One region of the Photobacterium satsumensis genome, then DNA from elsewhere that is predicted to be linked to it. Evidence: predicted binding sites of a transcription regulator. Region 1 holds the regulator's gene; each other region holds the start of a gene.

Region 1 (10,637 bases):
CCGCTATTTGCTGCGTGCGACTACCGACGATCTCTATCTTGTCCATGACCGTCAGGTAGTGCCGTTCAATGGTGATCTGAATGACTACCACAAGTGGCTGACCGAGCAGCAGCGTAACGAGCGCCGCGAACAGCAGGCCAGCAAGCCGGAAGTCAGCAAGGATAACAGTGCGGCCTCGCGCAAGGAGCAAAAGCGCCTAGAGGCAGAGCTGCGTAAGCTGACCGCACCTATCCGCAAGAAAATCACCCAGCTTGAAACCAAGATGGACAAGCTCAATACCACTATCAGCGACGCCGAAACCCAACTCAGTGACGGCAGTATCTACGAGGCAGAGAACAAGGCGCGGCTAAACGAACAACTGCAGCGTCAGGCAGATGCCAAATCAACGCTGGAAGAGGTCGAGATGGAGTGGATGGAGCTCCAAGAAGAGCTAGAAGCGATGGAGCAGCAGCATGCCCCAGAGTGATGAACTGAAGCATAATGACTCGAGCCAAGCACCGCTGAGCCATGATGCCTTCTGGCAGTTCAGCTACAGCCACTACTTCAAGGCGGACGTCGAGGCCGCCTGCCTTGCACTACAAACCTTCCACAGAGGCAGCGTGAATCTGGCCCTGTTGATGATCTGGCTTGATGCGCAGGCTATTGACCTGACACAGCAGCAACGGCAGCAGTTGGAACTGAGCCTCCAGCCAACCGAAGGCCTGCTCGAGCGCTACCGCCATATGCGACGCTCCCTAAAGCCTCAACTGGATACAACCGGATACGAGCAACTCAAAGATTTCGAGCTGCAAATGGAACGCCAGCAACAGCACGACCTGATTGCGACGTTAAACCAACTGCCACTTCGCCACGTAGCTGATAATGAAGACGCCGCAAACCTAGCCCGCTATTGCCATCGCCTGGGGGCTGTGGCATTGATAGATAAATTGATGGCGAAATAGATCCACTCCGAGGTATAGACATGACAATGGCTTTCAATCCAGCCAAAGGGCTCGCAAATCCTCACCTGCAAACCCTGCTGCCGCGCTTTTTGCGCCGTAAGCCATTGTTCACGCCTCACACCCAGCGTATCGAGACGCCAGACGGGGATTTCCTCGACTTGGCGTGGACGGCCCCCGTGACCGATACCCAGCCAAAGCAACCCGTGATGATCCTGTTTCACGGCTTGGAAGGCAGCTTCCACAGCCCCTATGCCAACGGCTTGCTCCATGCGGCAACACAACAAGGTTGGCTCGGGGTCATGATGCACTTCCGCGGCTGCAGCGGCGAGATGAACCGCAAGCCCCGCAGTTACCACTCAGGCGAAACGGCCGACGCGCGTTTCTTTCTCCAGTGGTTGCGCCAGCAACTGCCCACCCAGCCTTTCTTGGCTGTCGGCGTGTCACTCGGGGGCAATATGCTGGTTAACTACCTGGCTGAAAGTGGTGAGCATTCGGAGCTGGCTGCGGCACAAGTGATTTCCCCTCCCTTGGATCTAGCCGCCTGCTCGGAGCGGATCCAGCAAGGATTTTCAAAGGTCTACCAGCGGTACCTGCTCGGCTCGATGAAGCGCAACCTGAGCAGGAAAATCACCGCCTTGCCCAATGCGATGCCCATTACCCATGATGATGTCGAGCAGCTTGACACCCTGTGGCTGTTCGATGAGTTCGTCACCGCACCCCTGCACGGTTTCAAAGACGCCACCGATTACTACCAGCGCTGTAGCGGACTACCTCGCCTGAGAGAGGTCAAGACCCCGTTGCGGGTGATCCACGCCAAGGACGACCCGTTTATGACCGAGGCGGTGATCCCTACCGAGCCGCTGCCACCGCATATCCAATATGACCTGTACCAGTACGGCGGCCATGTCGGTTTTGTCACCGGCTCGTGGCGCCAACCGGATTTCTGGCTGGAGAAGACAATACCGGAGTGGTTTGACAAGATCCTAGGTTCGAGATCCTCGATCCTAGAGAAGAAACCCTGCTTTTCTGGCTCCTAATTGTCTCGGGCTTAAATCTCTCGCTCTTTCTCTGCCTAGGATCTAGGAACTAGGAACTAGGCTCTTCCCTCTCTACAACTGATGCTTTTGCCAATATAATTGTCCTAACCATCCGCCACCAAAAAGCTGTAACCATGAATATCCCTTGGCAAGACATTGATCCCGATACCCTGACTAACCTGATAGAGCATTTTGTCCTGCGTGAAGGCACCGACTACGGCGAGCGCGAACTCTCGATGGCCGCCAAGGTTGCCCGAGTGCGCCAGCAGCTGGAAAAAGGCGAGGCGGTGATTGTTTACTCCGAGCTGCATGAAACCATCGACATCAAATCCAAGCGCCAACTGGGGCAACATTAACCCTACGTAAGCTTTGTAGACCCGGCATTTTTGACATCCCGGCTTGACCTTACCGCCCAGCCCTGTTAATAACTCTTTCCGTTAATGTTAACGACAGGGTTTGTCATGTCTGCAAAACATCCGATTATTGCAGTAACAGGGTCCTCGGGGGCAGGTACGTCGACCACCTCCGAAGCTTTCCGTAAGATGTTCAATATGATGAGCATCAATGCTGCTTGGCTTGAAGGCGACAGTTTCCACCGGTTTACCCGACCGGAGATGGACGTCGAGATCCGTAAAGCCAAAGAGCAAGGCCGTCATATCAGTTATTTCGGCCCCCAAGCCAACGACTTCCCGTTGCTGGAGACTTTTTTCCGCCAGTACGGTGAAGACGGTAGCGGCCAGTTCCGCCGTTACCTGCACACATTCGACGAAGCCGTGCCTTACAACCTCATGCCCGGCACCTTCACGCCTTGGCAGACCCTACCGGAAAATACCGACCTGCTGTTCTATGAAGGCCTGCACGGTGGTGTCGTCGACGGTGAGGTCAATGCCGCCCAGCATGTCGATTTGCTGATTGGCATGGTGCCGATCGTCAACTTGGAATGGATCCAGAAAATTGTCAGGGATACCCGGGATCGTGGCCATTCCCGCGAAGCGGTAATGGAGTCGATTGTCCGCTCGATGGATGACTACCTCAATTACATCACCCCGCAGTTTTCCCGTACCCACATCAACTTCCAGCGGGTACCGACGGTAGATACTTCCAACCCGTTCAGTGCCAAGGCCATTCCAAGCCTCGACGAAAGCTTTGTGGTGATCCGATTCCGCGGGATCAAGAAGGTGGACTTTCCCTACCTGCTATCGATGATCCAAGGGTCGTTTATGTCGCGCCACAACACCCTGGTGGTACCTGGCGGCAAGATGAGTTTTGCCATGGAGCTGATCATGCGGCCGCTGATCCAGCAGCTGATTGATACGGGGAAAATAGGTTAAGACCGGCGATAGGCGATAGGCGATAGGCGATAGGCGATAGGCGATAGGCGTGATTTTCCTCTCGCCCCGGGCCCATCGCCATTTCTTGCCGCTATATTACTCTTCCACCACCTCATACGAGTGGGTCATCTCAACTCCTTCTCCCAGCATCAGGCACACCGAGCAGTATTTTTCCAGCGAGTCGGCCACTGTTTTGGCCACAACGGCTTCATCGAGGTTTTCACCCGTCACCACAAAGTGCAAGTTGGCGGTGGTGAAAATACGAGGAGCCTGCTCGCGACGCACCGAATTGATTTGCGCTTCACAACCGGTGATCTTCTGTCCTGCAGATTTGAGTCCGTCAACCACATCCACCGAGCTGCACCCACCCGCAGCCATCAGTACCAGCTCCATTGGACTCGGGGCTTTTTCTCCGCCATTGCCGTCCATAACCACGCTGTGGCCGGAATTTGACTGTCCAAGGAAGGTCATATTCTCGACCCATTTCACTCGTGATTGCATTGGTTTCTCCTTACAACTTATAGGGGGTTTCGGCACTATCTAGCAACTGTGTGATCATGTGCACACTTATGACTACAAAATGGCCTTTTCACATAGATCAATATCAAGAAAAGCGCGCCGAAAAAAGATAAAATCTGAACTAATTATTCACGTGAGCTTGCAGCCCAGCGGTTGACTGAATATCCTAAACGACGAACTCATTATGGTTAGGCCCAGCCTCATTTTTTAAAGGACGTCGTTGTTGGGCAACAAACGCAGAGGAAGTTAGTAATATGGTTCCAGGTAAACCTCAAACAGATCCAACTCTAGAGTGGTTTCTTTCCCATTGCCACATTCATAAATACCCTTCAAAGAGTACTTTGATCCACGCGGGTGAAAAAGCCGAGACGCTCTACTACATCGTCAAAGGTTCTGTTGCGGTCCTGATCAAGGATGAAGAAGGTAAGGAAATGATCCTGTCTTACCTAAACCAAGGTGACTTCATCGGTGAATTAGGCCTATTCGAAGAAGGCCAAGAGCGTACTGCATGGGTTCGTGCTAAGACCCCTTGTGAAGTCGCAGAAATTTCTTTCAAGAAGTTCCGCCAGCTAATCCAAGTTAACCCAGACATCCTGATGCGCCTTTCAGCACAGATGGCAAGCCGCCTACAGGTGACGAGCCAGAAAGTCGGTGACTTGGCATTCCTGGATGTAACAGGCCGTATCGCACAGACACTATTGAACCTGGCTAAACAGCCAGATGCAATGACTCACCCAGATGGTATGCAAATCAAGATCACCCGTCAGGAAATCGGCCAAATCGTTGGTTGTTCCCGTGAGACTGTTGGTCGTATCTTGAAGATGCTAGAAGAGCAGAACCTGATCTCTGCCCACGGTAAAACTATCGTTGTTTACGGTACCCGTTAAACCATCCGGTTTACTGCCAGATACTCAAAAAGCCGCACTATGCGGCTTTTTTATTGCCTACCCTGCCCACTTTCATACTTACAGGGCATTACTGTCTACCCCATCACTCTTTTTGTGCTTGTATCTACCCGGCTTAGTGCTACATTGTGCATATCAATTCTCATCACCTGTAATGGAATACCGGTATGGACATCGAACGCTTTTCACCACATAGCTCCCACCACGTGCAGCGCGGCGTCATTTCGCCACTACCCGATACAATTGAAATGACCGGTTTCAGCGACAGCCGTCACTACCTTGAGCAACACGAGAAGGTAAAGCGCCATACACCGGAGTCCCACTTTGGGTATCCGCTCGACAGCCTCAAACACTAAAGTCGGGCGCAAAAAAACCTGTGACCCTATCAGCCACAGGCGCTTTATGTTTTACCCAGTTATGATAATGCAGGGGCCCTCATGAAAGGGCCTTGCTGATTCAGTTGGTTTAACTGGCATCCGTGCTTTCAAAGATTTTATCTGCCGACGCTTCAACGAAGCCGGTATATAGCTCACCGTCCTCTTTCGGATAGCGCTTGGCAAACTCATAGAAGCCGCCCGGTATAGTATGCACGCCATCGATAAACCCAACCTCGACCCGGTCTGCCATGGTCGATGACTGCTCGAGCATCACTTCAGGACTGCCTTTGACCTCACCGCCTGCACTGTTGATTTCAAAGCCATTATGACGCAACAAGTGATTGACCTCATCGACCTCGGTAAACTGCTCAAGCTGGTTCAGGCTAACAGTAAAGTGGTTGGCACCGAAACCATGGGCGGCCAGCCAGCCGGCATATTCGCTTTCAGCCGCCAATAGCTCATAGGTCGCGTAGTCCAAGTCCCATAACCGCCCACCATAGAGAAAGGCCGGATCATGCATGGCCTGCTCCGGCACCTGATCGACCAAATCCCTAACCGTCTGCTGCAGTAACGAGCTGAACTGGCCAACCATCAACTCACTGATAAACACTTTGGGTGCCAGCGGGTTCGGATGCTCAAAATGCTCGGCATACAACTTTTTGGCCTCAAAGTGATAGCGGCCACACGGCTTGTAGCCAATGGCAATGAACGGGGCCGCCAGCCGGTCAAGCCCGACCTTCGGCAGGTTGAATGTCCGCAGCGCAATATGATCGTTGAGCAGCGGCTCTTCTTCGGTCAGCAGATCATGAACCTGAGCGGCTGATGGGCATAGGCGCTGGATGTAATCCTGCCATAGCCCGGCAAATAGTTGCTCTACCCTTTCCATGTGCTCGCTATCCTCTTTGGCTGGTGAATGATTGATGGCCATCAAAGCGAAAGACCCGGTGATAGCTGAGCGGGAAGCTCCGGCTGTTCACCTTCCATCGACGCCATCGGGTATGCACAGTAGTCTGCCGCGTAATACGCACTTGGCCGTAAGTTACCCGACGCGCCAGGTCCACCGAATGGCGCATCGCCACTAGCTCCCGTTAGCTGGCGATTGCGGTTTACAATGCCGGCCCGGATATGTTCAATGAAATACTGCCACTCACTGTCATCGGTCGATACCAAGCCTGCCGATAGGCCATAGCGGGTATCATTGGCCTTTTCTACCGCTTCGTCCAAATCGTGATAACGGTCAACCTGCAGCAGCGGACCAAAGTATTCTTCATCAGGTAGTTCATCGATATTGCTGACGTCGATGATCCCCGGTGTGACAATCGCCCCTTGGCCACGGGTCGCTGGCAGCAGCACTTCACCACCTAGCTCGACCAACTGCGACTGGGCCTGCACAATATTATCAGCCGCCTGAAGCGACACTTGTGCCCCCATAAACGGTGCTGGCTCATCGAACTGGCCACCGACGCGGATCTGGCGGGTTAACTCGAGCAAGCGCGCCAAAATACGATCGCCTTCCACACCGTGAGGTAAGTACAGACGACGAGCGCAGGTACAACGCTGTCCGGCACTGATAAAGGCAGACTGAATAATAGTGTAGACAGTCGCATCCAACTCGCCATAGTGACGGGAGATCACCATCGGATTATTGCCGCCCATTTCCAACGCCAGCATTTTACCCGGCTGGCCGGCAAACTGACGGTGCAGCAAATGGCCGGTATTGGCACTACCGGTAAACAGCAGTCCATCAATGCCCTTGGCACCCGCTAGGGCTTCACCGGTTGCCCGTGCGCCCTGAACCAGGTTAATCACACCCTCAGGCAAACCGGCCTGCTGCCATAACTTCATACATTCTTCAGCCACCTTAGGGGTCAGATCCGATGGCTTAAATACCACGGTATTCCCTGCCAGCAAGGCCGGGACGATATGGCCATTGGGTAGGTGTCCCGGGAAATTATAGGGTCCGAAGACCGCCATGACACCCAATGGACGGTGACGAAGCACGGCTTGGGTGCCAGCAACGTCTTTTTGCTTATCGCCTGTACGCTCATGGTAGGCACGCAGCGATATGGCAATCTTACCCACCATCGCGCCAGCTTCGGTACGGGTTTCCCACAATGGCTTGCCCGTTTCCTCGGCAATAACCACCGCAATAGCTTCACTGTGCGCTTTGACCAGCTCGGCAAAGCGCTCAACAATCGCCTGACGCTCAGCAATAGGTAGGCTACGCCAGCTCACCAGTGCCGTCCTTGCGGCAGCAACAGCCTGCTCAACCTGCTCTGCGGTTGCCGACAAACCTTGCCATACGACTTCACTGGTGTACGGGTTGAGCGACTGCATCGCTTGTCCTTCGCCGTCTTGCCAGCGACCTGCAATCCATTGGGTCATGGTCTACTCCTTTATTGGGCGATCAGGCGAACCTGATCCCCTTGTTTAACATCCAGCGCCTTGGCCGCTGCTGCACTCATCAATGCCGTGCCATCCAGTACGTCGACCTTGTCGACGATAGCGCGGAAATGGGTAAACGAAGAGTTACTGACGATGCAATCCGTCTGTGCGACCGGTTGGCCGATCTCAACCCGGCACACTTGCGAGTGGCGTACCGACTCGATATTTCTGACATCACACTCTACCGTCGGGCCGGCATCGAAAATATCGACATAACCACGGCAGGTGAAACCTTCCTTCTCCAACAGACGAAGTGCCGGACGGGTTTTCTCATGCACTTGCCCGATCACCGCCTGTGCTTCCGGGCTGAGCAAGTTGACGTAGATCGGCAACTTGGGCATCAAATCGGCAATAAAACCTTTCTTACCGATACCGGTCAGGTAATCGGCCAAGGTGAAGTCAATCGAGAAGAAGTGTTCTTTTAGCCACTCCCAGAACGGGGAATTGCCGTCTTCATCTGACACCCCGCGCATCTCGGCAATCACCGTGTTGTCAAAGCGCTCAGGGTGCTCGGCCATCATCAGGAAGCGGCACTTCGACAGCAAACGGCCATTGAGGCCTTCACGCCACTCCGGGCGTAGAAACAGGGTACAGAGCTCACTCACCCCAGTGTAGTCATTGCCGAACGTCAGCACTTTCACCACATTGTGGACATTGAGGCGGCGCGATGAATGCACCACGGTACTGAGATGGTAGGTATAAAACGGGTTGTCCAGCCCAATCGCGGCTTCGATCGCCGTCGTCCCTGCAATTTCCCCGGTCTCGGTATCTTCTGCCACCATCAGGTAACCTTCCGAGCCAGGTTGGGTGACCAACTTGGCAAAGCTCTCTTCGGAATGCTGAATTCGATTAGCGAGAATTTCCTCGTTAACCGGTAGCGAGGTGAAACCATGGCCCGACTCTTCCGCGCACTGTAGCAGTGCCGGTAGATCCGCGGCAGTAATAGGACGTATAACCAGCATCGAACTCCCTCCTGATGCAAGCTGCAGCATGGCTGCCAACTAATGATAAGACCGGCACTGGGCCGGAGGTTGCGGCCTAGCTCCTGCCAGCCGCCTCCCGTTGAATCAAACTATGAGTAAATTTTGGCGATCGCGCGCTCAAGGCGGGCCATCCCCTCGTCAATATCGGCTTTGTCGATCACTAATGACGGTGTGAAGCGCACCACATTGGTACCGGCAACCAGTACCATCAGGCCTTCTTCACCAGCGGCAAGTAAGATATCTCTTGCCCGGCCCTGCCACTCATCATTGAGAGCGGCGCCCAACAGCAAGCCCTTGCCTCGTACTTCGGCAAATACCGAATACTTGGTATTGATCGCCTCAAGTGCTTCGCGGAACCACTGCTCACGCTGCTTGACGCCAGCCAGTACTTCCGGCTTGGTGACTTCACTGACCACAGCTTCGGCCACGGCACAAGCCAGTGGGTTGCCGCCATAGGTCGAGCCATGGGTGCCAATTTTCAGGTGTGCAGCCAGCTCGGTGGTCGTCAGCATAGCGCCGATTGGAAAACCGCCGCCCAAGGATTTGGCCGTGCTGAGGATATCCGGTGTGACTCCTAAACCTTGATAGGCATAGAAATCCCCCGTACGGCCATTACCGGTTTGTACCTCATCGAAGATCAGCAAGGCATTGTGCTTGTCACACAGCTCGCGCACGCCTTGGATAAATTCAGCCGTCGGCGACACAATACCGCCCTCGCCCTGCAACGGCTCCATCATCACCGCACAAGTACGCTCCGACATATGTTCGGCCAAACCAGCCAAATCGTTATAGGCAAGATGGGTTACCGCGCCCGGCTTCGGCCCGAAGCCATCGGAATACGCTTCTTGGCCACCGACAGTGACGGTAAAGAAGGTACGGCCATGGAAGCCCTGTTTGAAAGAGATAATTTCAGATTTCTCCGGACCAAACGTATCGGCCGCATAACGGCGGGCCAGTTTCAGCGCCGCTTCATTGGCCTCAGCTCCGGAGTTGGCAAAAAATACTTTATCGGCAAAACTGTGCTCGGTCAGCAACGTCGCCAACCGCAATGCAGGCTCATTGGTCATCACATTACTGAGATGCCAGATTTTCTCGGCCTGTGCCTTGAGGGCATCAACCATTACCGGGTGGCAGTGGCCCAAGCAGCTCACTGCAATACCGCCAGCAAAGTCGACATACTCTCGCCCTTCCTGATCCCACACCCGTGCACCCTCTCCCTTCACCGGGATCATTTGCATCGGCGCGTAGCACGGCACCATCACGTCATCAAATACCTGACGATCAACTTTATACTCCTTTGCCATTATCGTTTCCTTCTAATGTTTTTGCCCTAAGCATAGTATTTACATTTTATTAACCAATTCCAATAGCAGAATATTTTTTATTCCCTCTCGGTTAACGGTTAATCACCTACAAAATACATATTTATGCGAGACTGAGGAAAACTTATTAAGCCCAATTCATTAAAAGGTGTTTTTCCTGCAAGGAAATAAAAATCAAACACAGCGATATTGTGCATAATTTTTCCGTGCCAAAAAAAGCAAAAAAGATAAGGAAATGTTAAGAAAGGTGACAAGGATCGCGCCATTAAGATAGCAAAAAGCCTTAGATTGGCTGTTTGCGGCGGAGGAAGAAGCAGTTTGATTGGCAAAAAATGGTGCTGTGGCTTAGCAAGGCAGCATTTTCTGCTGCTCTGCTCTCTTGATAACTTAGCGACGGAGAAAATTCGCCAGCAGTTGATGACCTTGCTCGGTCAGGATGCTCTCGGGGTGGAACTGGACCCCTTCAATCGGCAAGGTTTTATGGCGGATCCCCATAATTTCATCGCGCTCACCGTCTTTTTCTGTCCATGCGGTGATATCAAAGCAATCGGGTAGCGTATCAGCCTTGACCACCAACGAATGGTAACGGGTCACCGTAAGCGGGTTATTCAACCCAGAGAATACACTGCTATCTGTGTGGACGACCGGGGAGGTCTTGCCGTGCATCACTTGGCGGGCACGGACAACATCGCCACCAAACACCTGAGCAATTGACTGGTGGCCGAGGCAAACCCCGAGGATCGGCAGTTTGCCCGCAAAATAGCGGATCGCCTCGAG
Region 2 (10,637 bases), on a different contig from region 1:
AGCTATGGCAACTACAGCGGTTGTGGTAATACCTGCAACGCCAACCACAGCGTCCTGCGCCGGATGATCATCGATGCGCTGCATTACTGGGTGACCGAGATGCATGTTGACGGATTCCGGTTTGACTTGGCCTCGGTACTGGCCCGCGACAGCCAGGGCTATCCGATGAAAGAGCCGCCGCTGCTGTGGTCGATAGACTCGGACCCGATCCTCTGCAGCACCAAGATCATTGCCGAGGCGTGGGATGCGGCGGGGCTGTACCAGGTTGGCTCGTTTATCGGCGATCGCTGGAACGAGTGGAACGGCAAGTTCCGTGATGATGTCAGGGCTTTCTGGCGTGGTGATGCTGGCTATGTTAGCCGCTTTGCCTCGAGGATCCTTGGCTCTCCGGATATGTACTGTAGCCACCATCACTCACCGCACCGCTCGGTTAACTTTATCTGTGCCCATGATGGCTTTACCCTCAATGACTTGGTGAGCTACAGCGAGAAACACAATGAAGCCAACGGGGAGGGCAACCGTGATGGTGACAATCATAATCTGTCGAGCAACTATGGCGTCGAAGGGCCGACGGATATTACAGAGATAGAGTCGCTGCGCCATAGGCAGTGCAAGAACATGTTAGCCACATTGTTCTTGGCGCTCGGTACGCCGATGCTCAATATGGGTGATGAAGTCCGCAGGACCCAGCAGGGTAACAACAACGCCTACTGCCAGGACAATGAACTCAGCTGGTTCGACTGGAGTCTGGTGGATACCCACAGCGACTTACTGCGCTTTGTTACCCATCTCAGCCAGCTGCGTACCGCCGAACCAACCATAGACTGGAACATGCATATGTCGCTCAACTCTGTGCTGGAGGATGTCGGGATCCGTTGGCACGGAATCCAGCCCGAGCAGCCGGACTGGTCGGAAAACTCCCACTCTATCGCATTGACGGTGTATCACCCGATCACTCAAGACGAACTGTACGTGGTTTGTAATGCCTTTTGGGATCCTCTCGAGTTTACCCTACCGGATCGCCACTGCAGTGATTGGCACTTGGTGATCAATACCGCCAAGCCGTCTCCCCATGATATTTATTCCATTGATGAGGCACCGCTTTATACCCGGGATACCATTTTGGCAACCGGGCGTAGTATGATCGTCATGGTAGCCAAGGCCACCAAAGCCACAAACTAACAGGATAGATAGCCATGATGTCGTTGATTAAGCGTGGGGTAGCGGCTTATGACCGCTGGTGTGAAAAAATGGGGCTAGTCCCCGAGAACCGCCGTTGTTGCGCACCGGTCCGTTATGACAGTGATGATCCTCGCAATCCAACGAATAAAGGCAAACAAGATAACAGTACAGCACAGGTCAAACCGGATGCTGATTGATAGCCACTGCCACTTCGACTTTGCGCCCTTTTGTGATGATCCCGAGCACTACTTGGCATTATCGCATCAGGCCGGGATTGGGAAAATCGTGATCCCGGCGGTTGGCCAGCGAAACTGGCAGGCGGTTCGTGACTTGTCAGCCCGTTTTCCCCAGCTCTACTTTGGCTTGGGGCTGCACCCATTTTTCAGTGCCGAGCACGATGTCAATGCCTTGATTCAATTAGAATCAGAGCTTGCGACGGAGGCCGAACAACGAGAAAAAAAACACTCACGCTGCGTTGCTGTCGGGGAATGTGGACTAGACTTTGCCATTGTGAATGCCGACCGTGATCAACAGATTTCGTTATTGGCAGCCCAGTTACAGTTGGCTAACCGCTTTGAATTGCCGGTCATACTCCATTGTCGCAAGGCTTTTCCCGAATTGCTTCGGGTTTTGAGGCAAAATACGCCGATTGCCGGTGGGGTGTATCATGGATTCAGTGGCAGCCATCAACAAGCGATGCAGCTTATTGATCTAGGTATCAAAATTGGAGTCGGTGGAACGATTACATATCGCCGTGCCAATAAGACTCGCAATACAATAGCAGCACTGCCATTGGGTGCATTACTGTTGGAAACGGATGCACCCGATATGCCAGTCGATGGATTTCAAGGGGAGCCTAACCGACCCGATCGGTTAGTGAATGTACTGAGTGAACTGGCAGCAATCCGAACGGAAAGCGAACAGGAAATTAAGCAGGTAACTAGCTTAACCACTGCTGAACTTTTCGGTATTCAGATGTGAAGCGTTGTCACAAAATAAACGTTTGCGTAAATCGTTTGCGTTAAACCGTGATGGGGCTCACGTTTGGGATTGAACTTTCACTCCCTTTCCTTGCAAACTGTGATGCCGGCGTTATTTTATCCGCCGTTGCATGAGTATAATGCGCCGGACTCTTAATGAGCCGAATTGTCGAGACGCCAAACTTAACTAAAGGGAAGCCATAAACTATGAGCATGTTTATGAGCCTGGTTGGGATGGCAGTACTGCTAGGTCTTGCAGTACTTCTATCTGATAACCGTAAAGCTATTAATCTACGTACTGTGGGTGGCGCATTTGCCATTCAATTTTGTTTAGGTGCATTTGTTCTTTATGTACCTGTTGGCCGTGACGTACTGTATGGTATGTCTACAGCCGTTGCCAACGTTATCGCTTATGGTAACGACGGTATCAACTTCCTATTCGGTGGCCTGACTTCAGACAAGATGTTTGAAGTGTTCGGCGGTGGCGGCTTCGTGTTTGCCCTGCGCGTACTACCAGTAATCGTTTTCTTCTCTGCACTGATCAGCGTACTTTACTACCTGGGCATCATGCAGGTAGTGATCAACATCCTAGGTGGTGGTCTACAGAAAGCACTAGGTACTTCTCGCGCCGAATCCATGTCTGCAACAGCTAACATCTTCGTTGGTCAAACGGAAGCACCTTTGGTTATCCGTCCGTTCGTACCAAAAATGACTCAGTCTGAGCTGTTTGCGGTTATGTGTGGTGGTCTGGCGTCTGTAGCGGGTGGTGTACTTGCTGGTTATGCCTCTATGGGTGTACCTCTAGAGTACCTAATCGCAGCGTCATTCATGGCAGCTCCGGGTGGTCTTCTATTTGCTAAGATCATCAAGCCTGAAACTGAAGAAGCTGTTGAGCAGCTAGCAAGCGACGCTAATAACGCTGACGACAAGCCAGCGAACGTTATCGACGCAGCAGCAGCGGGTGCTTCTTCTGGTATGCAGCTTGCTCTGAACGTTGGTGCAATGCTTCTTGCGTTCATCGGTCTGATTGCACTGATCAACGGTATGCTAGGTGGCATCGGTGGTTGGTTCGGTATGCCTGAGCTGACACTTGAGCTTATCCTTGGTTATGTTTTCTCACCACTTGCATTCCTAATCGGTGTGCCGTGGGAAGAAGCAACAATCGCTGGTTCATTCATCGGTCAGAAGCTGGTAGTTAACGAATTCGTTGCTTACCTGAACTTTGCCCCATACCTAGCGGAAGGTGCTGAGGTTGTTCTTTCTGATAAGACGAAAGCTATCATCTCGTTCGCACTATGTGGTTTCGCAAACCTGTCTTCAGTAGCTATCCTACTGGGCGGTCTAGGTGGTCTGGCTCCAAGCCGTCGCCACGACATCGCACGCTTCGGTATGAAAGCGGTAGCAGCAGGTACGCTTTCTAACCTGATGTCTGCAACAATCGCAGGTCTATTCATTACTCTGGCTTAATGGCAGAGAGTTGATAACCTGATAAAACGCCGCGGTCTTCCGCGGCGTTTTTGTTTTTCTGGATCGAGGTAAAGAGCTTGGCTAGAGGCTAGAGGTAGAGCAAAGGGCTGAAGCAATAGCTTGACAGGGTTAAGCCTTCACAAAACTCTGATTCGCCCATCGCCCATCGCCCATCGCCCATCGCCCATCGCCCATCGCCTTTCAACAGATCCAGTAAACATCCCCGCTATTGCTTCTATTTGATGCCATAAAATCGATTGCGCTCCGGTTTCTGGCAAACCCCTTTGCTACCATTACTTTCATTGCGGAGCAGACTACACTTTTCTTTGTGCTGTAACAGACAGAGAAATTGATTATGAGTGAAGTACTGCTGGCGCTGGTCGCTGGGTTTATTGTCGGTGTATTGTTTTCTGCGATTAAACTGCCGATACCGGCTCCGCCGGTGCTCTCGGGGGTAATGGGAATTGTCGGTGTCTATGGTGGTGGGGTTGCCTACCAGTGGATAGTCGAACGATTCTTTACTTGACGAAATCTGTTCGTTGGGTAAACACATTGTCCACGCTGGGAAACGCATATTTCGTGGTGGCAACAAGGTCTGCTTGGTATTATAGGGCAGCACCATCACAAACTGATTTTCGCTGTTCTGGTCAATACCGTCATGGTGTTACCTATCGCTAGGCAGGCCAGGACAGCGCATTTGCTGGGAAGTGTTTATTGTCACCTCCCATGCGGTGAAAAGGATAGCAATCAGGAAAATGCGAGTGCATTGTTTACCTGAGTCTTCAAGGAGTCAAGTCCGTAACCCCGTCGACTGATGGCTGGTTGGCGGGATACTGTTCGCGCTGCGAACCGTTTGGCGGTGGCGCAATGAATACCGCCAAGCGTATCTATTACTAAGTAGAAATAGCTTGGTAGAAACTAATTGGACTGGAGATAGTCATGAGCGAATTGAAAGCGGCTGCACTACGTGCACTTAAACTAATGGATCTTACCACTCTGAACGACGACGACACGGATGCAAAAGTGATCGAGTTGTGTAAGAACGCAAAGAGCCCGGTAGGCAACACAGCGGCCGTATGTATTTACCCACGTTTTATCCCAGTTGCTAAGAAGCAGCTTCGTGAACAGGGTACACCTGAAGTACGTATCGCGACAGTAACTAACTTCCCGCACGGTAACGACGATATCGACATCGCGGTTGCAGAAACCAAAGCGGCAGTGGCTTACGGTGCTGACGAAGTAGACGTAGTATTCCCATACCGCGCGCTAATGGCTGGCAACGAAGAAGTGGGTTTTGAGCTGGTTAAGCAGTGTAAAGCCGCGTGTGGCGACATCATGCTGAAAGTGATCATCGAAACCGGTGAGCTGAAAACTGAAGAGCTAATCAAGAAAGCGTCTGAAATTTCAATCAAAGCCGGCGCTGACTTCATCAAGACGTCTACCGGTAAAGTGCCAGTGAACGCAACCCCAGAATACGCTGAAATCATGCTTAACGTGATCAAAGACATGGGCGTAGCGAAGACTGTTGGCTTCAAGCCTGCTGGTGGCGTTCGCACTGCTGAAGACGCACAGCAATACCTAGATATGGCTGACCGTATCCTAGGTGCTGAGTGGGCTGACAACATGCACTACCGTTTTGGTGCTTCAAGCCTACTGGCTAACCTTCTGAACACGCTTGGCGAAGGCGAAAAAGCGGCTGAAGGCGGCTACTAATTCTTTCCAATAAGGTGGCCTTCTGGCCACCTTGTTTTTAATTACCTGTGACTCTTTACTGTTTGGTTCTTGCCTAACTGCATTATGCAGCCTAACGGGCGGTTGCCCCGCACCCGAGAATCAGATTTTGCGCTCAATAGCCGTTAACGGCGAAGGCGTACAGACTAAGTAAACAGTCATGACCCTACACTAGAATTTACTGGGGAATACCATGTATTTACCACAAGAAATCATCCGTAAGAAACGTGACAACATTGAACTGACTGCAGACGAAATTAACTTCTTCATTCAGGGCATTGCCAAAGATACCGTATCAGAAGGCCAAATCGCAGCATTCGCTATGGCGATTTACTTCAACGACATGACCATGGACGAGCGTGTGGCACTGACGTGTGCGATGCGCGACTCGGGCATGGTTATCGACTGGAGCCACATGAACTTTGATGGCCCGATTGTCGACAAGCACTCCACAGGTGGTGTGGGTGATGTGACCTCATTGATGCTTGGCCCTATGGTGGCGGCATGTGGCGGTTACGTACCGATGATTTCTGGTCGTGGCCTGGGTCACACCGGGGGTACACTGGACAAGCTGGAATCTATCCCGGGCTACAACATTACCCCGAGCAACGAGGTATTCGGTCAAGTGACCAAAGATGCTGGCGTAGCAATTATCGGCCAGACTGGCGATCTTGCGCCGGCTGACAAGCGTGTTTATGCGACCCGTGACGTAACAGCAACCGTTGATAACATCTCGCTTATTACCGCTTCTATCTTGTCGAAGAAGCTGGCTGCGGGCCTAGGTTCGCTAGTGATGGACGTGAAAGTAGGTTCTGGTGCCTTCATGCCAACCTACGAAGCCTCTGAAGAGCTGGCAAAGTCTATCGTAGCGGTAGCAAACGGTGCCGGTACCAAAACCACAGCATTGCTGACAGACATGAACCAGGTGCTGGCGTCGACTGCTGGTAATGCACTCGAAGTCCGTGAAGCCGTGCAATTCCTGACCGGTGAATACCGTAACCCTCGCTTATTTGAAGTCACCATGGCATTGTGTGCAGAAATGTTGGTAAACAGTGGTTTAGCAACAGATATCGAGCAGGCACGTGAGAAACTTCAGGCGGTTCTGGATAACGGTAAGGCGGCTGAGTGTTTCGGTAAGATGGTTGCAGGCCTAGGTGGCCCGGCAGACTTCATGACCCATTACGACAACTACTTGGAAAAAGCTGATCTGGTTAAGCCAATATACGCACAAACCACAGGTTATGCCTTTGCCATGGATACCCGTGCACTGGGTATGGCGGTTGTGGGTATGGGCGGTGGCCGTCGTGTGGCCGCTGACACTATCGATTATGCAGTAGGCCTGAGTGACATGATCCGTTTGGGTGATGAAGCCAATGCCGACAAGCCGCTGGCAGTGATCCACGCTCGCAACGAAGCGCAGTGGGAAGAAGCAGCCAAGGCAGTACGTGCCGCGATTACTATTTCTGATCAGAAACCAGAGCCGACACCAGAAGTTTACCGTCGTGTTCGCCCTGAAGATGTTTAATGGAGTCATCATGAAACGTTCTATTATTCTTGTTCTAGATTCATTTGGGATTGGCGCTACTGAAGATGCAGTTAAGTTCGGTGACGTCGGCTCCAACACTATGGGCCATATCGCCAAAGCCTGTGCCCGCGGAGAAGCGGACAACGGACAGCGCAGCGGTAAACTGCATTTGCCAAACCTAAACAAACTCGGATTGGGTAAGGCTTGTGAAGAGTCTTCGGGTTATTTCCCTGAAGGTCTGGATGCCGACGCTGAAATTACCGGTGCGTATGCTCATGCTGCCGAGCTGTCTTCAGGTAAAGATACCCCGTCTGGTCACTGGGAAATTGCCGGTGTGCCTGTCCTGTTTGACTGGGGCTATTTCACCGACAAAGAAAACAGCTTCCCGAAAGAGTTGACCGATCGCATCCTTGCACGTGCTGGTCTGTCTGGTTACTTGGGTAACTGCCATGCATCAGGTACTCAGGTACTGGATGACTTGGGTGAAGAGCACATGAAAACCGGTATGCCGATTTTCTACACCTCTGCGGACTCGGTATTCCAGATCGCTTGTCATGAAGAGACTTATGGCCTTGATCGCTTGCTAGAGCTTTGCCAAATCGCTCGTGAAGAGCTGGCAGATTACAATATCGGCCGAGTGATTGCCCGTCCGTTCATTGGCCCGGGAAAAGGTCAGTTCGAGCGTACTGGTAACCGCCGTGACCTGTCGGTTGAGCCGCCTGCTGCGACTGTGTTGCAGAAGCTGGTCGACGAGAAAAACGGTGACGTGGTGTCGATCGGTAAGATCTCTGATATCTACGCCGGCTGTGGCATCACCCAAAAAGTGAAAGCAACAGGTATCCCTGCGCTGTTTGAAGCGACGCTAGAGCAAATCAAACAAGCGGGTGACAACACGATTGTATTCACCAACTTTGTTGATTTTGACTCTGCCTACGGCCACCGTCGTGATGTAGCCGGTTACGCTGCGGCACTGGAGTACTTCGATAAGCGCTTGCCTGAAATCATTGAGCTGCTTCAGGAAGACGACGTATTGATCCTAACGGCTGATCACGGTTGTGATCCAACCTGGCCTGGTACCGACCATACCCGCGAGCATATTCCGGTATTGGTGTCTGGCCCTAAAATTGCTGCAGGCTCACTGGGCCGCCGCGAGACTTTTGCCGATATCGGCCAAAGCTTGGCAGAGTACTTCGGTACGTCTGACATGGAATACGGTAAGTCATTCCTATAACAGGCCTGGGCAGTTATATCCTGCCCAAAAATACCATTCTTTTTACTGTTTCGGTCTATATTTGTCCTAGATCGAAACAGTGTTTGCAAGACAAGATTACATTGAGTTGGTAATGCAAAAAACCAACAGATGACAGAAAGGAAATAACGATGGCTACTCCTCACATTAATGCTGAAATGGGTGACTTTGCAGACGTAGTACTGATGCCGGGCGATCCGCTACGTGCCAAGTACATTGCAGAAACCTTCCTAGATGATGCAAAAGAAGTGTGTAACGTACGTAACATGTTCGGTTACACAGGTACTTACAAAGGCCGTAAGATCTCTGTAATGGGCCACGGTATGGGTATCCCTTCATGTTCAATCTACGCGACTGAATTGATCAAAGACTACGGCGTGAAGAAAATTATCCGTGTGGGTAGCTGTGGTGCAGTACGTGATGACGTGAACCTGCGTGATGTTGTGATCGGCATGGGTGCGTCAACGGACTCTAAAGTCAACCGTATCCGTTTTGGTGATCACGATTTTGCAGCGCTGGCTGACTTTGGCATGGTACAGAACGCGGTTGACGCGGCAAAAGCTAAAGGCGTTGAAGTGAAGGTGGGTAACATCTTCTCTGCCGATCTTTTCTACAACCCTGATTTCGACTTCTTCCAGACGATGAAGAAATACGGCATCGTGGGTGTTGAAATGGAAGCGGCAGGTATCTACGGTCTGGCTGCTGAGTTCGGTGCAAAAGCATTGACTATCTGTACGGTATCCGACCACATCTTGCGTGGCGAAGCGACGACCTCTGAAGAGCGTCAGCTGACCTTCAATGACATGATGGAAATCGCGTTGGAATCCGTTTTGCTGGGCGACGCTGAGTAAGCGCAAGCAACCGTCGTATTCGAATACCAAAAAGGGCTTGCCACTGGCAAGCCCTTTTTTATGACTTTTCCGCGTACCCATTAGGACTGTCTAGTCGTTTTTACCGTCGCTGAGCAGGATGGGGAAGTGCCAGTTTTCTTTGCGGTTACCGAAGGTAATGGCGAGCAGGAAACCGATCAGCATGGCACTGGCGATCAGGGCACGGATAATGTTGGTGATTGCATCAATATCGGCCATGGTTTCGGCGATAAGCTTGTCGTGCTCTAGCGTGATACGAACAAAGCCCACCACCTGGTGCTGGCTCATGATTGGCTCAATCAGCTGTTGGCGGCCATAGCTGGCAACAGCCAACGGGGTGGAAAGCCCGGTCACTTGCGGCAGCGGTAAGGCGTCTTGGCTTTTGGCCAAGGTGATGCCTTCCAGATCATAGATGCTGGCATCGAGTAGCAAGGGCTCCTTGGCCAGTTGCTCGACCAGCACTTGCAGCCGGTCTTGGTTTTTCTCAATCACGTCCGTCGATGCCGTATCAGCGGCCTGTCGGACAACCAAGCGTGACAGTTGCTGGGTTTGATCGCTCAGGGTACGGTAGTTTTGCTTGGCTAGATTCGAGCCGTATTCAACCATGGTGATCAGCGCCGCCAGGCAGCCGAAAAGGATGAATAGCCGCCAGGCTTTTTGGAATTGGGTATGTTTTTTCTTCATCATATCAGCGGTGTATTCAAGACCAATCTCATTTTTGGGCTTGCCCTGGTAATTTGCAATAGGGTAAGTTGTTTAGCCAAGCGACTTCAAAATGCTCGGTTCAGTGTTGCATCCTGCATCTTGAGGTCACTTGGATATTTAAGCGTTTACTTTAACATGGATGGTTTGCAAGTGCTCAAAATAAGGAAACACACCTCATTACTAAACCGATTCCCGGAAGTGGTGTCGGCCAGTAATCTTGATCGACAGCGCTCGACAGCCTTGATTTTCGGCCGCTCAATAGATGCGGTTGCGCTTCACGCGATAGAAGCCGCGTATGGTGCACCGCTGACGCTGACGGCAGCCTGGAAAGTGGGGCAATACGATTGTTTGTTGCTGGCGACACCGTATTCATTGCAGTTGGAGCGATGCGTGACCAGTGCGCAGCTTGATATTGCCGATCTTACTCAATGTCCAGATCTACGCGAGCCCGGCTTGGTGGTGATGGACATGGATTCAACGGCGATTGAAATCGAGTGTATTGATGAGATCGCCATATTGGCAGGCGTTGGTGAGCAGGTGGCAGAAGTGACCGAGCGTGCGATGCAGGGGGAGCTGGATTTCGAACAGAGCCTGCGTCAGCGGGTTGCGGCATTGGCGGGCAGCGATGCCGACATTCTCGAGCAAGTCAAAAGTCAGCTACCATTTATGCCCGAGCTGCGTGAGCTGGTGGCAACCCTGCACCACTATGGCTGGAAGGCGGCGATTGCATCAGGCGGTTTTACTTACTTTTCCTATCACCTCAAGCAAGAGCTGGACTTGGCCCATGCCCAGTCTAATACGCTGGAAATTGTTGACGGCAAACTAACGGGTAAGGTACTGGGCGAGGTGGTTGATGCACAGGCCAAAGCGACGATATTGCGCAATTTGGCCGAGCAATATGACATTCCACCGCATAATACCGTGGCTAT
Region 3 (10,637 bases), on a different contig from region 1:
CGGTAATGGTTTCGCCGGCCAGCGCCCGTTGGTCGAAGTTGTCTGCTGGCGCCTGGTTTTCCAAACCGGGGCCGAAGAACTGGGTGATGCCAGGACCGCGAACGACCCGGACATTCTCAATACCACTGTGTGATAGCACCTTTTCCCGAAGCGTTTCCTTTTGCGACATGGTGCCGGTGAGCATCATCATATTTAAGCTATCAAAGTAGTTGCCAGCTTTATCGAGGGTTTGCTCACTGATCACCGACTCTAGCAGGTTTTTCTGTTGCCTCGCTTCGTAAATCAGGCTGCTGACCAATACGATAGTGAAAACAGAAAATAGGGTAAACAGCAGTTTGTTGGCAATTGTTAGGCGCATCTTCCATGATCTCTTATTTTTATTGTGGATATTGTAATGTGTTTGAAATGTTAAGAGATGGTTGGTTTTTGTTGGTGTGATGCTGAGCAAATATTCTAGGTGAGAACGTGACTTGAATGTGATCTGGGCGAACCCCTAGCTGATTGTTGCAGCAAGATATTTAGTGGGCTTCGAGAGGTTTCGGTATAAAGAAACAACCCAAGAAAATGCTTGGGTTGTTAGGGCGAAGTTACTGCTGGGCAATAAACTGTGCGGCGGTCATGCCGTAGTAGACTTTGTCATCGAACCCTTGTTCGACTTTGTAGTAGTCCTTTTGGCGTCCTTCAAACTGATAGCCGCATTTTTCCAGTGTTTTGTATGAACCAATATTCGCGCCGTAGCAGTCAGCGCTGATCTTATGGCTCTCTAATTCCGTAAAACCAATTCTCGTCATTAACTGGCAGGCACTGGTTGCGATACCTTGTCCCCAAGCATGGGCTGGTAGCTGGTAACCGACTTCATAATTGCCGTCACAGAACATTACCTGAGTGATGGCGGTCATCCCCATGTAGCGGCCCTGCGAGTCGCGGATAATAAAGGTGGGGCTATCAGGCCATACCCCGTTGCTAATCGCTTCTTGGGTATTTTCAATAATGGGCGTGAAGAAGCCTTGGTATAAGCTCTCATCCGCTGGAGCAAAAAATAGGTATTGGTTTACCTGGTCATCATCAAACATGCTGATGATATCGTTCAAGTCTGATGGCTGGATAAGCCTGATGGTCAATGAGTCGTGAAACGCGACTGACTCGCCTTGTTTTAATTGTGAGTATGACCCTGAATTTGTTTTTGAAATTGACCTAGAGTTTTCTTTTGACATAACTACCTCGTTTTCTTGCGGCCATATTAGCGAACCTTACTCGCTCGCAATTGGACTTTTGCGACAAAAGGAAAATAAAAGGCTGTGAGTTATTCAAAATCACCGTAGATGTCGATAGTCAAATCCCGTTTTTCCAGGTAGTGGGAAGGTGTACGTTTGAGTTGCTGCTTGAGCTGTCGAATCAAATGCGACTGGTCGCTAAAGCCAAACTGCTGAGAAAATGCCGCCCAATCGATGTCTCCGGGTTGACTGTAGAGAGCTAAAATCATTTGTTCCAGTTTCATCATCAGCTGGTACTTCTTGATACTTAACCCCGTGACTTGGCGAAAGCTACGCTCCAGTGTACGTCTAGAGCAAGCGCATTGCTCTGCCAGGGCATTAATATCCAAGGTGTGCTGTTCCATGGCCGCAATCGCTTTTTGCGATATGGAGAATGGCTTATCGATATTGGAAGCCAAACTCAATGCGTCAATTTGGCGGTTAATACAACCGATAATGTTTTTCTTAGACCGGCACTGCCATAAGGCATCTTGAAACTGGCTATCAAACATGGGTGTCAGCCAGTCAAACCAGCCACACTGATTGACCAGCCCTTCGCTGGCCTTGTTCAATAGATAGAGCCCTTCAGGCCGAAAGGTAATACCGATTCGCTTAAGTGGCGCGGTGTCGACAAGGGTAAGCAGTTGATCACTGGCTGCAAGTAAGTGACTGCCTTGGCCTGAAATATGTTCACTACTGCCCTGATAGCTATAGCTCTGATCCCTTGGAGTAAAGAGAAGATGCGCCCTAGGATTTGGTATGAGCTGTGGCAGTTGTTCAATGGTGTCACCTTGTTCCACCTCCAGATACCAGATCTGGTGGATCAGCCATTCATAGCCTTTTAGAGGTTGTTTCCAAGTGATCATTTACACTGCCTTTCATTGACTCATCGATTTGCTCTCTTTTCGATATTCTAATCCATTTGGGTTTAAAGTTTCTTGGTTTGAGTGAAGGGGGATAGCATTCTGGGCGGGGTTAGTCGATGCAAAAAGCCCGGTTTCCCGGGCTTCTTTATCATATCGGTGCAATTACGGAGCGGGCTCTTCAGGCACTTCGAGGTAGGCACATGTCTGGCCGTCGTTGAGGATCGTACCACCCGGAGGACCTGCAGGTTCTTCTTCTGCTGGTGGCTCTTCCTCAGCTGGCGGGGTTTCACCTTCTGCCGGTGGCGTTTCACCTTCAGGTGGTGTCTCTTCTTCAACCGGAGGTGGCGGCTCTACTGGTACCACATTCGGTACCAGGTTGGCGTCAATCAAGGTTACGATGTCACTCCAGATCTCGCCTTCATCACTGCCATATAGAAGGGCCTCATCAGTTTGCCAACGGCTCTGGTGGTTGAAGGCTTTGATAGCCAGCTTCAAGCCATCGGTATCGGTGAGTTGGATCCGCTCGTTCATCGACCCGTCAATAGCTTCATAGTATAGGGTGCCATCTTCCTCAATTTTCCAACGAATATCGAAGTTGAAGCCACAGCCGTCTTCGTCGACATAGCTGCCCAAGAAGTATTCACCCTCAAAATTATCGCTCAATTTTAGGTAGCGTGAACTGTCACTGGCGAATGTCAGGGCTTTATCATCACTAGTATTGCCTGTTTGTCCAACGAGCAGTCCTTCAGTAAATACCGGATTGCGGCCAAACCAAACTTGCTTGCACAACTGGACTTGATCGTTGTAGTTGGTGAGGCTTTCTTTGACCACTGGCGTGGTCGTGGCTTGGTCCCAGCCTGAGTCGCTATCAATGCATGCAGACAATGTATCTGGCTCATATGCACGGGCCATCAAACTGGAAATCTGTGCTTGTTGTCCTTGCTGGCTGAACACTTTGATAGCAAGTAGGTTTCTCTGATATTCGTAATTGGTCAGTGCCCAGAAGTCGAATTCGTCTTCGAGGTTGGTGTCACCCACCAGTTTCATGTAACCCTCTTCAGTCAGAGACCAATTGCGGGAGCCTGTTTCTTCGAGAGTATTGCGGTAGTGATCCCAGCTGTTGTCATTACGCAGGATATGGGCGGTGATTTCACCCTCCTCGTTGATCTGTACCAAGGTCTTATCCACTAAATCGTTGACCGTTTGGGTAGTGAATCGCTCATCACCGCCACATTCAGTTACCGCGTTAAGGAATAAACCTTCATTGGCCAAACTGGTGTTACCGAATCCACACTCATCGAATGGTGGCAAGTTATCACGGGTTGCCGCTGAGAAAATCTGTGCCTTGGCATCATTATCGAATCCGGAAAAGTTGAATTCTGCCAGCTCTAGCAGGACTTCACCGATGTTGACAAACCCTCTGTCCTCAATAAGAAATAGGTGACGGCCATTGTATGGGTAGTCGTCGGCGAGTTGCTTGATGATATCCGGTATATCGAATCGGATCACCGGCTTGCCTGATACTGTAGTGGGCGCCCAGACTCCTGTGTCTTGGATAGTCCATTCGTTGGCTGCGATACGGCTCCAGTAGCGGACAGTAAAGAAATCATCACCGATGAATTCAGCGACGATATTATCGCTCAGTTTGAAGCCGTTGACTTGATCGATAGTAATTCCTACATTGAATAATGGTGTCTTGATATCTTCGAGAGAAGTAAAGCCAGCATCAGGGGTCAGGATTGGATAGGCGCGGCAGGTGTCCTGATCATTGGTATTATCGCACAGTAAATAAGTTTCACTTTCTGGGCGCCAAGTGAAGAAAAAGCCTGATGAGCCGTCTGAAAAAGTGGTGTCCTCAGGGATATATCGGGTCAGGTAATGATTGTCCTTGCTCGATAGGAAATCATGCATTTTTTTGCCTGACAACCCATAGACCTTGGCTTCGAGAGTAATACCTTTCTCAACAGAGGTACTCAGTGCAGCATCTGTCAGCAGAGCGTTGCGGTCGGTAGAAAATTGCACTTTGAGGTACTCAAACAGGCCAATCCAGCCTTGATTGGTCAACACTTGCGAGCGGATATCCTCGGTGCCAAAGCTGGTTGAATTACTGAGGTAAGTAAACGCCTCGGAGAGAGTGATATCTTCACTACCACTTTTATCCCAACTGAATTCAGTGATGGTGGTTTCGCTGCCGTCATAGGATGTTCTGTCAGTAAAAATGCCTTTGCCATCGTTACCCTCAGAAGCACTGATCTCCCAGTAGCCATCATTTAGGATTGCAAGTATGTTGGCTAACGTTGCTGATTGCTCAGTAAAGAAGCGTTCTAGCCTACCTTCAGTCATGGTTTGTACTATGGTGAGGCTCATCAGATCTTTGAGTGTCAGCCCCTGAACGCCGATCTTAGGGAAGAGGGTGTCACGGATATCGATGGAAATCTTGTTAATGTCTTCAAGCGCGAGAGCAACAGCCCCCTGGGCACCGGATTCAAACACATCGTTGAAGACCCCCCAGTTTTCATCGGCGGCGACGCGCTGGGCAAGGGCAAAATAAGTCAAAGATGATTCGAGCGATATGGCTAACCGTTCGGCGGCCAGTGGGGTCATAAATAGACCTGTAGGTAAGCTTTCTCCGAGAGTAAACTCAGGGACACCGTCGAGATCAACCAATAACACGGCATTGATTCTCGCTCGGGTACCGGCATCCAGTTCATAGATCCCGTCCCCTTTTGCTTCGAGCCGGGTGATTTCGATAGAGTCGAATACTTTTCCCTTGTCATCTAGCCATACAGCAGCAAAGTTTTGTTCTGTAAGTTCTTTTACGGCATTGGCATAAGCTGGCTGGATCAAAGAGAAGGCTTGCTGGTTGGCAAGAATCATACCGTCGGGAGCATCAACAGACACCGTAAAAGTTGTTGATACTGGTACCGGTGTGCCCGCGACAGGGGCGGGGCTGTCGCTACCGCCTCCACAGGCAGAGAGCAGCAGGCTGCTGATAAACAGCAGGGTATATCCCATGTAACTGCGCATAATAAATTCCCCAATAGGTCATGAATCTTTTATTGGTATTTGTTTTCTGCTGAGTATAGATAGGACAAAAAGGTGCAAAGTTAAGAAAGGAGATGGGTCTCGGATATAGAGCGGAAGTCCTAAAAATAAGACCGCCGCTCGAGGAGCTGAAATGCGAGATATTTGCGGGCTAGTTAGGCAATAGCCAAGTATTTGTGGGTTTGGATCGAAAGGCGCCAGTTACGTTTGATACAGGTATCGATACACAGCTCAGTCGCTCTTGGCTTCTGGCTAATTGGCTGCAGTGCGATTTCAACACCGGTTTTGAGTTGCTTGCCGGCAAGTAGGTCATCAAGTTGCTCGATATCTTTTTGGGTGCCGACCGGATGCTTGATCTCATCGGCTCGTTCAAGCGCACTTTTAAGCACTGGTAGCTTGGCTTTCATGTTTATCTTTGGAGACACGGTGACCCAAGTATTTTCCGTAGCCTGTACCTCTGATGTGCCGCTGGTCTCAATTTGGCAACGGAAGCCAGCTTGCTCCAATGCGGTGGTCAATGGGAGCAAGTCATAGATACAAGGCTCACCACCGGTGATAACCACATGTTTGGCGGTGTACTGTTGCTCTATGAGCAAATTAACGATGCCTTGAGCATCTAGCTCAGTCCAAAGAGGTGAATCACCGGTCTTAGCCATGACGTCGGCGACCGAGCCGTGATCTTGAGGTTCGGCGCTCCAAGTTTGTTTGGTGTCACACCAGGCACAGCCGACAGGGCAGATCTGGAGCCTGACAAAAATGGCTGGCACACCGGTAAATACGCCTTCGCCTTGGATAGTTTCAAAGACTTCGTTAATTTTGTACACCGTTAACCTCATGGTGGGGATTTTCGCGACCGGCGATTATCGCAAAATTGCAGCTGGCTGTCTTTAAATAGGTTAATTTTCGTTGTTAAAAAAAAGGCAATCTTTTTGCGGTAGAATGAGAGCTAGGGCAAAAATTGCGGGGTTTTTCATATTTCGTCGTGACCGTTGTCACGGACTTAACATAATAGACTTCACAATTACTTCGCAAAGTAAAAAAATTCAATGTGTATTAAATAATGACAGATTTTTTCGGGAGTTTAGGCATGTATGTCGCTCAGCCAGGTCATATCGACCACATCAAAAGAAATAATGCCGGCAGCGTTTACAAGCTTATTGACTTGTTTGGCCCAATCTCCCGCATCGAGCTTTCCAAACGCAGCCAGTTAGCTCCTGCGAGTATAACCAAGATTACCCGTGAGTTGATTGAAGCTCACCTGATCAAGGAAACGGCGATTCAGGAGTCGTCCAGCCGAGGTCGGCCTGCTGTCGGTTTGGTGCCGTCCAATGAAGGTTGGCAGTTCATGTCTATCCGTTTAGGGCGGGGCTATCTAACGATTGCTTTGCATGAACTTGGCGGAGATATTCTGGTTGAAGAGCGGCAGGATATTGACGTACTTCACCAAGATGAAGTAATGAAAAAGCTTATCGCTGAAATCCATACCTTTTTCGCCAACCATGTGAGTGAACTCGATCGCATTACTGCTATCGCGGTGACCTTGCCGGGACTGGTGAATTCTGCGACTGGTACGATTATTCAGATGCCGCATTATGATGTTCATAACCTTGAACTCGGGCCGGCGATACATCAAGCAACAGGGTTACCGGTATTTATCGGTAATGACACCCGCTCGTGGGCGCTGGCTGAGAAGTTATTTGGTAATTCGCGTGATGTTGCCAATTCCATTTTGGTTTCTATCCATCACGGTGTCGGTGCTGGGATCGTACTTGATAATGTGGTATTGCAGGGACGGATCGGTAATGTCGGCGAGCTTGGCCATATTCAAATTAAACCTTACGGTAAACGCTGTTTCTGCGGTAACCATGGTTGCTTGGAAACCGTGGCGAGCCTGAAGGCTGTTATCGAGCAAGTCGAACAGCGTTTGCGAGAGGGCCATCCTTCATCGCTGCACGGCAAGACCCTGACCATTGAACGTATCTGTGATGCTGCGATGGCAGGAGATACCTTGGCTAGGCAGGTGATTGTTGAATTGGGACATCATTTGGGGCAGGCCATTGCGATTATGGTGAATTTGTTTAATCCAGAGAAGATCCTCCTCGGCGGTGAATTCAACCGGGCAAAAGACATTCTGTATCCGGCGATCATGGAGTGTGTCCGCAACCAGTCATTACCGGTTTACAATCGTGATTTGGTTATCGAACAAAGCTCGTTTTATACCCAGGCGACAATGCCAGGCGCGGCCTTAGTCAAACAGGCGATGTATGATGGTCACTTGCTGATGAAGTTGATTGAAGGTTAATTGGCTTCGACGCGAAGTCATCATGTCTTTGTAAAAATTCACATCCACAGACATGTGCTTGCATATTGTTATTTGCCTAGCATTCTCTTTTTAGTTGATCGTCAATGACATTGTGCAGAAATGAAAGTGCTGCACGGTGGTCATTGCGACTCATAAACCATTGCTTCTGGTTGGTTTCCAGAGGCAACAATTCGAGCCAGCGCTGGCACACCCAAGTCATGTCATTGTAATCGGGTAGAGGATAGTTTTCTGCATGTTCAGGGTATTCTTCAAATAGTGCTTTTAAGCTATTTGAAATATCCCGATCGACAAACTTGATCTGGCTTGGTGTCCAGTTGCTCATCGGTGTGACATCACCAAACCGTAAACCATCTTCCTCCTGCCAATGTTTATTAATTAAAAACTTTTCAACCCCTCTGATGGTTATACCAAGCAGACCATCGGGGAGTTGTTCGAAATCCGTAATGATTGCTCGGGTTCCAAAGTGGCAGAGTGTCGTTTCATCTTTCATACAGAGGCCGAAACCGTTGCCGTCACCCATAGCCAGCTTGACTAACCGGGTATAGCGAGGTTCGAAGATCCTCAGTTTACTTATCCCACCAGGTAGTAGGTATATCTGTAACGGAAATAGTGGTAATTGCATAGTTCTAGCCTTACTGACGTTATTCATTATAAATACGAGCTAACCATAAGTTGGGATTGCTATAACGTTCAGGAAAAGTATAAGCAGACCATCATTAGATGTTGTCTGCTTTTCGATACTACTTAAGTGCTAACTTGATAGCCGAAGTGAGTTGGCTAAGTTGTTGTTGATTAATGATAAATGGAGGCATTATGTAGACAAGTGTGCCAAAAGGGCGAATCCAGACGCCACTGTCTACAAATGTTTCCTGAATTTTGGCCATATCGACTGGCTCATACAACTCGACAACACCGATAGCTCCCAGCCAGCGAACGGCTTTGACCTTGTCCAGTTTTTCTATCTCAGGCAGTGACTCAGATAGTTGTTTTTCAATTGTTTTTACCTGTTCCTGCCAATGGCCTTGGGCGAGAAGATCCAGGCTGGCATTGGCGACAGCACAGGCTAGCGGATTACCCATAAATGTCGGGCCGTGCATGAAACAGCCTGCCTCCCCACTGCATACCGTATTTGCGACATGAGTACTGGCGAGGGTCGCGGAAAGGGTCATGTAGCCGCCGGTCAGTGCCTTGCCGACACACATAATATCAGGACTGATACCGGCATGTTCACAGGCAAATAATTTTCCTGTGCGGCCAAAACCGGTCGCAATTTCATCTGCAATGAGCAAGATCCCGTATTCGTCGCACAACTGGCGTACTCGCTTGAGGAAAGTTGGATGATAGATCCGCATCCCGCCCGCACCTTGAACGATAGGCTCGATAATCACCGCGGCAACCTCATTCTGATGTTGCTCTAGCTGGTGGCGGAAGTCGTTGATGTCCGATTCTTGCCAGGGTTCGAAAAAACCACACTCTGGGGACTGGGCAAAAATATGCTCCGGTAAGAATCCTTTGTACAGGCTGTGCATGGAATTGTCGGGATCGGTGACTGACATCGCGGCAAAAGTGTCACCGTGGTAGCCGTGCTTGACGGTGAGGAACTTCGGCCGGCGTTCGCCTTTGGCATGCCAGTACTGCAACGCCATCTTCAGCGACACTTCTACCGCGACTGAGCCTGAGTCGGCCAGAAAAACATGCTGTAGAGGCTCCGGGGTGATGTTGACCAGCTTACGGCAGAGTTCAACAGCAGGCTGGTGGGTAATGCCACCAAACATCACATGCGACATCTTGTCGAGCTGGGCTTTGGCCGCTTCTGTCAGAGCAGGGTGGTTGTAGCCATGGATCGTTGACCACCAAGATGACATTCCGTCAATAATTTCTCTGCCGTCTTCAAGTTGTAAATATACCCCGCTGGCACTAACAACTGGATAGCATGGCAGTGGGTTGAGTGTTGACGTGTATGGGTGCCAGACATGCTGTTGGTCAAATTCCAAATCGACCGTATTGTTTGTTTTTTGCACAGTTGTAAACCTTGCTCCTTATTGATGGTTGACAGTCTACCGTCTCAAAGTAGACTAGCCAAGTAACAAGAAGCAATGAATGCATAATTCCAGTGGCAATAAAAACGGCTTGCTGGACACATAATAAGAGGTGATTACACGTGGAAGTACGTCACGACTGGACAGTCGAGGAAGTTCAAGCGCTATTTGATAAGCCATTTATGGATTTGGTGTTTGAAGCCCAACAGGTACATCGCCAGTACCACGATCCTAACAAGGTACAAGTGAGTACGCTGCTTTCAATTAAAACGGGCGCTTGCCCTGAAGATTGCAAGTACTGTCCACAAAGTGCGCATTACCGCACAGATGTTGATCGCGAGCGCCTGCTGGAAGTGGAACGTGTGCTCGACGCGGCGGAAAAAGCTAGAACCTCGGGAGCAACACGATTCTGCATGGGAGCGGCATGGAAAAACCCCAAAGAACGCGATATGCCTTATCTGCTCGATATGGTACGCGGGGTGAAATCCATGGGGCTGGAAACCTGTATGACGCTCGGTATGATCACCGGTGATCAAGCCAATGAGCTGGCAGAAGCTGGCTTGGATTACTATAACCATAACCTCGATACCTCGCCGGAGTTCTACGGCAACATCATTACGACCCGTACTTACCAGGATCGCCTTGACACCTTGAGCTATGTCCGTGAAGCGGGGATGAAAATTTGCTCCGGCGGGATCATCGGTATGGGCGAAAGTTCCCGTGACCGAGCGGGCTTATTGGTTGAGCTGGCTAATTTACCGACCCACCCAGAAAGTGTACCTATCAACATGCTGGTCAAGGTAAAAGGCACTCCGCTAGAGTCTGTTGACGACGTTGACCCGTTCGATTTTGTTCGTATCATCGCGGTTGCCCGTATCATCATGCCGCAGTCGGCTGTTCGTTTATCTGCGGGCCGTGAGGACATGAACGAGCAAATGCAGGCGCTGTGTTTTATGGCGGGTGCCAACTCGGTGTTCTACGGCTGTAAGCTCCTCACCACACCGAACCCAGGTGAAGACAAAGACATGCAGTTGTTTGCCAAGCTAGGCATAAACCGTGCGGAGCAAGCAGCCAAGCCAGATGAAGTGCAGGCACAAGAGCTGTTGGGGCA

What was found. The regulator CRP, encoded in region 1, controls carbon source genes, mostly activating them, when cyclic AMP is high. The targets are predictions, from matches to a motif close to TGTGANNNNNNTCACA.
Region 2: L4D79_RS22495 (NupC/NupG family nucleoside CNT transporter) is a predicted target of CRP. The motif match lies at 2,210-2,225, and genes of this name have one in related genera.
Region 3: mlc (sugar metabolism global transcriptional regulator Mlc) is a predicted target of CRP. The motif match lies at 6,146-6,161, and genes of this name have one in related genera.

Annotation. Positions count from the first base shown of each region.
Region 1 covers NZ_JAKJSK010000011.1:13,044-23,680, forward strand. Annotated here, with positions in the region: gene L4D79_RS21305 (ABC transporter ATP-binding protein) at 1-466, shown strand, start outside; gene L4D79_RS21310 (TIGR02444 family protein) at 453-941, shown strand; gene L4D79_RS21315 (hydrolase) at 968-1,978, shown strand; gene L4D79_RS21320 (YheU family protein) at 2,113-2,334, shown strand; gene L4D79_RS21325 (phosphoribulokinase) at 2,440-3,309, shown strand; gene L4D79_RS21330 (OsmC family protein) at 3,406-3,810, opposite strand; gene crp (cAMP-activated global transcriptional regulator CRP) at 4,083-4,715, shown strand; gene L4D79_RS21340 (hypothetical protein) at 4,901-5,089, shown strand; gene L4D79_RS21345 (DUF1338 domain-containing protein) at 5,199-5,996, opposite strand; gene astD (succinylglutamate-semialdehyde dehydrogenase) at 6,038-7,495, opposite strand; gene astA (arginine N-succinyltransferase) at 7,507-8,517, opposite strand; gene L4D79_RS21360 (aspartate aminotransferase family protein) at 8,628-9,842, opposite strand; gene L4D79_RS21365 (aminodeoxychorismate/anthranilate synthase component II) at 10,248-10,637, opposite strand, start outside.
Region 2 covers NZ_JAKJSK010000012.1:37,095-47,731, reverse strand. Annotated here, with positions in the region: gene glgX (glycogen debranching protein GlgX) at 1-1,182, shown strand, start outside; gene L4D79_RS22505 (DUF5363 family protein) at 1,197-1,379, shown strand; gene L4D79_RS22500 (TatD family hydrolase) at 1,369-2,163, shown strand; gene L4D79_RS22495 (NupC/NupG family nucleoside CNT transporter) at 2,370-3,629, shown strand; gene L4D79_RS22490 (XapX domain-containing protein) at 3,985-4,155, shown strand; gene deoC (deoxyribose-phosphate aldolase) at 4,569-5,342, shown strand; gene deoA (thymidine phosphorylase) at 5,554-6,885, shown strand; gene L4D79_RS22475 (phosphopentomutase) at 6,896-8,116, shown strand; gene deoD (purine-nucleoside phosphorylase) at 8,266-8,985, shown strand; gene L4D79_RS22465 (YtjB family periplasmic protein) at 9,076-9,690, opposite strand; gene serB (phosphoserine phosphatase) at 9,844-10,637, shown strand, end outside.
Region 3 covers NZ_JAKJSK010000007.1:155,778-166,414, forward strand. Annotated here, with positions in the region: gene L4D79_RS12435 (methyl-accepting chemotaxis protein) at 1-358, opposite strand, end outside; gene L4D79_RS12440 (GNAT family N-acetyltransferase) at 588-1,214, opposite strand; gene L4D79_RS12445 (AraC family transcriptional regulator) at 1,304-2,119, opposite strand; gene L4D79_RS12450 (hydrogenase expression protein HypA) at 2,282-5,146, opposite strand; gene queE (7-carboxy-7-deazaguanine synthase QueE) at 5,320-6,000, opposite strand; gene mlc (sugar metabolism global transcriptional regulator Mlc) at 6,252-7,466, shown strand; gene L4D79_RS12465 (LON peptidase substrate-binding domain-containing protein) at 7,543-8,109, opposite strand; gene bioA (adenosylmethionine--8-amino-7-oxononanoate transaminase) at 8,228-9,508, opposite strand; gene bioB (biotin synthase BioB) at 9,649-10,637, shown strand, end outside.